Regions from separate parts of the Streptomyces sp. NPDC027663 genome, predicted to be linked through region 2. Evidence: riboswitches for the same ligand, from Rfam matches in the RefSeq annotation. Region 2 holds a riboswitch; the other holds the start of a gene.
What was found. A riboswitch is a leader RNA that binds a small molecule or an ion and turns the genes downstream of it on or off. The one in region 2 is predicted to bind glycine.

Region 1: another riboswitch for glycine. It lies ahead of gcvP (aminomethyl-transferring glycine dehydrogenase); the one in region 2 lies ahead of gcvT (glycine cleavage system aminomethyltransferase GcvT).

Annotation. Positions count from the first base shown of each region.
Region 1 covers NZ_JBVHSK010000018.1:139,867-144,273, forward strand. The annotation lists gene gcvP (aminomethyl-transferring glycine dehydrogenase) at 1-2,109, opposite strand, end outside; glycine riboswitch at 2,284-2,378, opposite strand; gene ACZ4SF_RS33340 (PRC-barrel domain-containing protein) at 2,498-2,869, shown strand; partial or broken gene ACZ4SF_RS33345 (DNA polymerase IV) at 3,317-4,407, opposite strand, start outside.
Region 2 covers NZ_JBVHSK010000007.1:321,527-325,933, forward strand. The annotation lists gene ACZ4SF_RS21460 (enhanced serine sensitivity protein SseB) at 146-937, opposite strand; gene ACZ4SF_RS21465 (AAA family ATPase) at 1,004-1,672, opposite strand; glycine riboswitch at 1,852-1,949, shown strand; glycine riboswitch at 1,950-2,062, shown strand; gene gcvT (glycine cleavage system aminomethyltransferase GcvT) at 2,138-3,256, shown strand; gene gcvH (glycine cleavage system protein GcvH) at 3,373-3,750, shown strand; gene glyA (serine hydroxymethyltransferase) at 3,765-4,407, shown strand, end outside.

The DNA of each region.
Region 1 (4,407 bases), on a different contig from region 2:
GGAGACGTCACCGCCGAAGTGGCCCGGCTTGGCCAGGCCGACCAGGGCGTTCAGGTTGGCGCCGTCGACGTACACCTGGCCGCCGGCGTCGTGCACCTGGGCGCAGATGTCGGCGACGTGCTCCTCGAACACACCGTGCGTCGACGGGTAGGTGATCATCAGCACGGCCAGCTCGTCGCGGTACTGCTCGATCTTCGCGCGCAGGTCCTCGACGTCGATCTCGCCGTCCTCGGCGGTCTTCACGACGACGACCTTCATGCCGGCCATCACGGCGCTGGCCGCGTTGGTGCCGTGCGCGGAGGACGGGATCAGGCAGACGGTGCGCTGCTCGTCACCGTTGGCCCGGTGGTAGCCGCGGACGGCCAGCAGACCGGCCAGCTCGCCCTGCGAACCGGCGTTCGGCTGCAGGGAGACCTTGTCGTAGCCGGTGGCCTCGGCGAGACGTTCCTCCAGCTCATGGATGAGCGTGAGGTAGCCCTCGGCCTGCTCGGCGGGCGCGAACGGGTGCAGCTGGCCGAACTCGGGCCAGGTGACCGGCTCCATCTCCGTGGTCGCGTTGAGCTTCATCGTGCAGGAGCCCAGCGGGATCATGCCGCGGTCGAGCGCGTAGTCGCGGTCGGCCAGCTTGCGCAGGTAGCGCAGCATCGCGGTCTCGGAACGGTGCTGCTGGAAGACCGGGTGGGTCATGTACTCGTCGGAGCGGAGCAGCGCCTCGGGCAGCGTGTCCGCGGCGGACGCGTCCAGCGCCTCGATGTCACCCTCGACACCGAAGGCGGCGAAGACGGCTTCGAGCTGGGCCCGGTTGGTGGTCTCGTCGCAGGCCGCCGAGACGTGGTCGGCATCGACGAGCCGCAGGTTGACCCCGTTCTCCCGCGCTGCGGCGACGACCTCGGCAGCCTTGCCGGGCACGCGCGCGGTGACCGTGTCGAAGAACGCGCCGTGGACGATCTCGACGCCACCGGCCCGCAGGCCCTCGGCGAGGATCGTGGCATAGCGGTGGGTGCGGCGGGCGATGGTCCGCAAGCCCTCCGCACCGTGGTAGACGGCGTACATGCCGGCCATCACGGCGAGCAGCACCTGCGCGGTGCAGATGTTGCTGGTCGCCTTCTCCCGGCGGATGTGCTGCTCACGGGTCTGCAGCGCGAGCCGGTACGCCTTGTTCCCGTCGGCGTCGACGGAGACGCCGACGAGCCGCCCGGGCAGGCTGCGGGCGAACTTCTCGTGCACGGCCATGTAACCGGCGTGCGGACCGCCGAAGCCCATCGGTACACCGAAGCGCTGGGTCGTACCGACGGCGATGTCGGCACCCAGCTCCCCCGGGGAGGTCAGCAGGGTCAGCGCCAGCAGATCGGCGGCGACCGTCACCAGGGCACCCAGCTCGTGCGCCTGGTCGATGACCGGCTTGATGTCCCGGACGGCACCGGAGGCGCCCGGGTATTGGATCAGCACACCGTTGATCTCGCGCTCGGCGACCTCGGCCGGGATGCCGTCGCTGAGGTCGGCGACGACGACCTCCACGCCGGTCGGCTCGGCTCGCGTCTCGATGACGGCGATGGTCTGCGGCAGCGCGTCCGCGTCGACCAGGAACAGGCCCTTCTTGTTCTTGCCCATGCGCCGGGACAGCGCCATCGCCTCGGCCGCGGCCGTGCCCTCGTCCAGGAGCGAGGCACCGGAGGTGGGCAGACCGGCGAGGTCGGCGACCACGGTCTGGAAGTTCAGCAGGGCTTCGAGCCGCCCCTGGGAGATCTCCGGCTGGTACGGCGTGTAGGCCGTGTACCAGGCCGGGTTCTCCATGACGTTGCGCAGGATGACCGGGGGCGTGAACGTGCCGTGGTAACCGAGACCGATCATGGAGCCGAGGACCTGGTTGCGGTCGGCGAGCGAGCGCAGCTCGGCGAGCACCTCGGCCTCGGTGCGGGCGCCCGGCAGGTCGAGGGCGTCGGCGTTCTTGATCACATCCGGGACGGCGGCGGCGGTCAGCTCGTCGAGCGAGCCGTAACCGACCTGGGCGAGCATCTTCGCCCGCGCCTCCTGGTCGGGCCCGATGTGGCGCTGCTCGAACGGAATGCCCGCTTCGAGCTCGGAGAGCGGGGTGCGATGGGCGGTCATTGCGGAGGCCTCCTGGTCTGACGCGACCTTCGAGGGGCACCCCGGTACGGATACCCCGACGGCCTCCCCCTCTGTCATCTCAACCTGAGAGCTTCACCGGACACCCGCGGGCGCCGGCTTTCACCGTCGGTGAGAGCGGAAGCCGTCGACATCCGCTCTGCTTTCCAGAGTGACCTCGTCCGTGCGGTACGTGAGCCTGAGAGATTCCGGGGAGGATTTGCTCCTTCGGCGCCTCCGAGGTGATCGGAGGACTCTCCCGCACGGGGTCAGCAGCCGCTGTCAGCCTACCAGCGAGGTCAACGCCCGGGCCCTCGAGTGGCCGCCTCCTTGAATGTGCTCTTTTGTAGTGCTTACGGATGAGTTGCGACCACGTGGAGGGAGAGGGACCGTGCAGACCGACATCGATCCGCGCAACCTGATCGGCCGCAAGGCGTTCGACCGCAATGGCACCAAGATCGGCACCATCGACGAGGTGTATCTCGACGACGCGACCGGCGTGCCCGAGTGGGCGGCCATACGCACCGGCCTGTTCTCGCGGGACGCCTTCGTCCCTCTGGAACCCAGCGAACTCGTCGAAGGCACCCTCCACGTCCCCTTCGACCGCGCCTTGATCAAGGACGCCCCCGACTTCGGCGTGGGCCGCCACCTCTCTCCCGAACAGGAACTCCAGCTCTACCACCACTATGGCCTCGACGTGGCCTCACCCCCCACGGTCCCTGACCACGACTTCGGCAAACTGGCCGGCTCCGAAGAATCCTGACCCTCCCCCCCCCGGCCACCACCGACAACCTCCCCTCCCACCACCGACAACCTCCCCTCCCACCACCGACAACCTCCCCTCCCACCACCGACAACCTCCCCTCCCACCGCCTCCCGTCTCCCGCGTCTGCCACCGGCGCCTCCGCGGTTCCCTGGCCTATGCAGGCGACCGGCGCCTCCACAGACCCGTGGCCCCGTCTGTGACCTCAGCCTCGGCAGTCTCTCGGTCCTCCTCCGGTACCTCAGCCCCGGCACCCGTCCGCCTTACGCGGGCGGCCTGCTCCTCGGCCGTCTCCTGGTCCGGGTCCCCGGTCCGGTCCTCGGGCGGACGGTGGTCGACGTCCGCCGCCCGGGGGCCGCCCGAGGCATCCGGGGTCCGGGGCGGAGCCCCGTGGCGGTCACTGTTCGACGGGCCGAGACGGGTGGGTGGGTGGGCGAGGTCGGCAGCCGCAACCAACGGCAACGGCTCAGCCGACTCCAGCGCAGGATCGCCGACGAAGAACGTCCGCACACGCCCCGGCTCGGACTGCGGCGTCTCGAACCGCACGGTGACCCGCCCCAGCCCGCTCCCCTGCACCCACCCAGCGCCCCACTCGGCGTGCCGCACGTCCTGCCCGGCCCGCCACTGCCGCTCGGCCGGCTCCGGCCGCTCCACCGGAGCCTCGGGCGCGGCCTCGTCGGCCGGATCCGCGGCCCGCTCCCCGGCCGCCTGCGCGAACAGGTCCTCCTGCGTGTAGTCGGCGAGCCCGGACACCCCCACCCCGAGCAGCCGCACCCCACCGGTGGTGTCCACGGCTTCCAGCAACCGCGCGGCCGCCTCCCGGATGACCGCCGGATCGTCCGTGGGCCCCCGGAGCGTCTCGGAGCGGGTCAGCGTCGAGAAGTCGTACCGCCGCACCTTCAGCACTATGGTGCGCCCGGACAGCCCGGCCCCACGCAGCCGCCGCACGCACCGGTCGGCCAGCCGCTGTACCTCCAGACCGACCCGCAGCCGGTCGTGGATGTCCACGTCGTACGTGTCCTCCACCGACACGGACTTGGCCTCCCGCTCGGCCACCACGGGCCGCTCGTCCCGCGCCAGAGCCATCGCGTACAGGGCGTGCCCGTGTGCCTTGCCCAGCAGCCGGACCAGTTCGTCCTCGCCCGCCTCGGCCAGCTCCTCGACCGTGGTGATCCCTGCCCTGCGCAGGTGGTCCCCGGTGGCCGGCCCCACCCCCGGCAGGGTCCGCACCGACATCGGCCCCAGCAGCGCCCGCTCGGTCCCCGGTTCTATCACCACCAGGCCATCCGGCTTGGCCTGCTCCGACGCGATCTTCGCGAGCATCTTGGAGGCGGCGAGCCCCACCGACCCGGTGAGCCCGGTGACCGCCCGGATGTCGGCGCGCAGCCGCACCCCGGCCTGCCGCGCCGACTCCTCGTCCCAGGCCGTCCCCCCGGCCTCCAGGTCCACGAACGCCTCGTCCAGGCTCAGCGGCTCCACCAGCGGTGACAGCTCCCGCAGCAGCGCCATCACCTGCTCGCTGATCTCCCGGTACAGGG
Region 2 (4,407 bases):
CCTTGTCAGTGCCCCGCGTTCAAGGACAGCTTAAGCGCCTGGCAGCTCGGGACTTCATCCCGTGCGCGGATGCGGGTGCTCGTGGCTTGTCGCGCCCCCGCGGCGCATCCGCATACCGGACACGGCCTCGCGCCCCTCGGCGCGTTCAGTGACCGTATTGACAGAAGGGGCGGACGTTGGCCTTCAGCCAGTGGCCCACCGGGTCGTCGGCCACATCGAGCAGGACCAGGTTGACCGGCCATTTGACCGGGACTTTACCGAGGGCCCGGCCCAGGGCCTCCAGGGGCAGGGCGCGCAGGTCGCCCTCCCACCGGGAGAGTTCGACGCCCACGAACATCACCGGGTCGGCCGTCTCGATGGCGGCGAGACAGCGACGGGCGGTCAGGACCACGCCCGTGCCGGCGAACTCGGCCGAGGCGGCGGCGAGGAAGTCGACCGGGTCGTCCTGCCAGTCGGGCTCGAAGAGCCGGACCCGGCCGCCGGTGCCGGGACCGTCGAGCGGGGTGCGCCCCGCGCGGCACAGCTCGGCCACCGCTTCGGGCGGCAGCGGTATGCCGACGACGCCGCCGGGGTTCACGGCGATGCCCGCCTGTGGCGGCAGGCCCTGCGCGAACTCCACGGCGGGGGCGATGGTGTACGACATGTGGGAGCCGGCCGCCTGACGCAGTTGCTCCTCGGAGCTGAACACCGGGACGTACACCTGGCCCTCGATGTCGAGGGTGGGCAGGTCGAGCGGGCCGCTGTCCGGGCCGCCGCCGCCCGGCAGCGGGATCCACAGGAAGCTGCGGCCGAGCACCTCGACGATCCGGCCGCCCGCCGAGGGGACGCCGAGGGAGGCCGACAGCACCTCCTCCAGCTCGTTGCCGGGCCAACCGCCGTGCGGGTGGGGGTGTGCCTGTGCCGGGAAGTCCGCGGGAAGGTCCGCCGGGAAGTCCATCTGCCTACCGCCTGCTGGTCATCACTGCTGTGAGCAAGAAGGCTAGCGGGTGACTGTGACAACGCCTCACCGAGTGAAGCCCACGCGGCTCAGGGCGCCTGCCGCGTCCCGGTCCAGCAGCACCGCCGAACCGCAGCCGGCGGGCAGCTCGCCCTTCTCCACCGCGCGCAGCAGCCGGTCGGTCGCACGGCGGTGCCGGCGGAAGGCGTAGCGGGACACACCCCGGCCGCGCTCGTGCTGGCCCTGCCGGGCCGTCTCGGCAGTCACGTCGAGCAGGAGGAGGTGCAGGGTGCTGCCGCGGCGGCGGGCCTCGCGGGCCAGCCAGGCGCGCACCCAGGACTGGGTGCCGCAGTCGTGGACCACGACGCCCTCGCCGGTGCGCAGGGCCCGGCGCAGTCCGGCGTAGTGGGCGAGGCGGACCAGCGGGCGGTACAGCGCGTAGGGGAGCCGGCGGGGGACACGGGCGTCCCAGCGGTCGCGGGTGTCCTGGGAGTCGATCCGGTGGCCGGTGACCGCGCGGTGCATGAGGGTGGACTTGCCGCTGCCGGGCAGACCGGTGATCACCACCAGGTCGCCGGCGCCGAAGAGCAGGGCGTGCGGGCTGCGGCCGGCGCGGGCGCGCAGGTCGCGGACGACCGGCGCGGGCCGGGCCGCGCAGCGCTCGCGTGCCGGGGCGGAGGGCTGCTTCGGCACCGCGATGCCGGCGTTCGTGGCGTAGGCCGAGGTCCTGTTCACCGTGATCGTCCTCCCCAATGGGCTCGGTCATCCCCATGCCCCTTGTATGTAAAGAGAAGGTAATGGGCAACGGTAGGGGGTTCGTGCGCGTAGTGCCACAGCTCGGTTACAGATGCGGGGCCCTGACGCGTGGGGGCGCGGCATGCAATGATGTGGCCGCCAACTGCATACCGGCCGTTTGAATCCGCGCGGGAGAGTTCCCAGCAGCCTTCGCTGGGGCGCCGAAGGAGCAAGTCCCTCCCTTGAATCTCTCAGGCCCCGTTACCGCGCGGGCGAGGCACATCTGAAAAGCGGGCCGCTGTGTCAGCGGCTCCACCCAAGGTGCAAGCCGTGATCGTCCCTGTGGCGGTCTCGGCGAACCTCTCAGGTTCCGATGACAGATGGGGAGGAAGTTCCTCGCCCTCCCCACGCCCGGCTGCGCTCGCGCGGGGGGACCCCATGTCTGCCCTGGGAGACGACCGACCGATGAGCAGTACCGAACTCCGCCACACCGCGCTCGATGCCGTGCATCGTTCGCTGGGCGCGACGATGACCGACTTCGCCGGCTGGGACATGCCCCTGCGCTACGGCTCCGAACGCGACGAGCACCTCGCCGTGCGGACGAAGGCCGGTCTCTTCGATCTGTCCCACATGGGCGAGATCACCGTCACCGGCGCCGGGGCCGCCGCCCTCCTGAACTTCGCCCTGGTCGGCAACATCGCCTCCGTCGGCGTCGGGCGTGCCCGCTACACCATGATCTGCCAGGCCGACGGCGGCATCCTGGACGACCTGATCGTCTACCGCCTCGCCGAGACCGAGTACATGGTCGTGGCCAACGCCTCCAACGCCCAGGTCGTGCTGGACGCGCTGACCGAGCGCGCCGCCGGCTTCGACGCCGAGGTCCGCGACGACCGGGACGCCTACGCGCTGCTCGCGGTGCAGGGCCCGGAGTCCCCCGGGATCCTGAAGTCCCTCACCGACGCCGACCTGGACGGTCTGAAGTACTACGCCGGCCTGCCCGGCACCGTCGCCGGCGTCCCGGCGCTGATCGCCCGCACCGGCTACACCGGCGAGGACGGCTTCGAGCTGTTCGTGAAGCCGGAGCACGCCGTGGAACTGTGGCAGGCGCTGACCAAGGCCGGCGAAGGCGTCGGCCTGGTCCCGTGCGGTCTGTCCTGCCGGGACACGCTGCGCCTGGAGGCGGGCATGCCGCTGTACGGGCACGAGCTGACCACCGGGCTGACCCCCTTCGACGCCGGCCTCGGCCGCGTGGTGAAGTTCGAGAAGGAGGGCGACTTCGTCGGGCGCGAGGCGCTCGCGCAGGCCGCCGAGCGGGCCGCTTCCGAGCCCCCGCGGGTCCTGGTCGGCCTGGTCGCCGAGGGCCGCCGGGTGCCGCGCGCCGGGTACACCGTCGTCGCCGGCGGCACGGTGATCGGCGAGGTCACCTCGGGCGCCCCCTCCCCCACCCTGGGCAAGCCGATCGCCATGGCGTACGTCGACGCGGCGCACGCGGCCCCGGGCTCCGAGGGCGTCGGCGTGGACATCCGGGGCAGCCACGAGCCGTACGAGGTCGTGGCTCTGCCGTTCTACAAGCGCCAGAAGTAGACACTGGGCGCGGAACGTCCCCGTGACGTGACCCTGCGCACACATCCGCTGCTCACAAGCAGTTCCAGCAGTCCCCCCTTCACCACCACTCCCGCGCGTACAGGAGAATTCAGGCCATGAGCAACCCCCAGCAGCTGCGCTACAGCAAGGAGCACGAGTGGCTGTCGGGCGCCGCGGACGGCGTCTCGACGGTCGGCATCACGGAGCACGCGGCCAACGCGCTCGGCGATGTCGTCTTCGTCCAGCTCCCCGAGGTCGGCTCCACGGTGTCCGCGGGCGAGACCTGCGGCGAGCTGGAGTCGACCAAGTCGGTCTCCGACCTGTACTCGCCGGTGTCCGGTGAGATCACCGAGGTCAACGAGGACGTCGTCAACGACCCGTCGCTGGTGAACTCCGCCCCCTTCGAGGGCGGCTGGCTGTTCAAGGTGCGCGTCACGGAGGAGCCTGCCGAGCTGCTCTCCGCCGACGAGTACACCGCCTTCACCGCCGGCTGAGGAGTCGTAGCCCCATGACTGTCCTGAACACGCCCCTGCATGAGCTGGACCCGGAGATCGCCGCCGCGGTCGACGCCGAGCTGAACCGCCAGCAGTCCACGCTGGAGATGATCGCGTCCGAGAACTTCGCGCCGCTCGCGGTGATGGAGGCCCAGGGCTCGGTCCTCACCAACAAGTACGCCGAGGGCTACCCGGGCCGCCGTTACTACGGCGGCTGCGAGCACGTCGACGTCGCCGAGCAGATCGCCATCGACCGGATCAAGGAGCTGTTCGGCGCCGAGTACGCCAACGTGCAGCCCCACTCCGGCGCCTCCGCGAACCAGGCGGCCCTGTTCGCGCTGGCCCAGCCCGGGGACACCATCCTCGGCCTGGACCTCGCCCACGGCGGTCACCTGACCCACGGCATGCGGCTGAACTTCTCCGGCAAGCAGTTCGACGTGGTGGCCTACCACGTGGACGAGGCGACCGGCCTGGTCGACATGGCCGAGGTCGAGCGGCTCGCCAAGGAGCACCGCCCGAAGGTGATCATCGCGGGCTGGTCGGCGTACCCGCGGCAGCTGGACTTCGCCGAGTTCCGCCGGATCGCCGACGAGGTCGAGGCGTACCTGTGGGTCGACATGGCGCACTTCGCCGGCCTGGTCGCCGCCGGGCTGCACC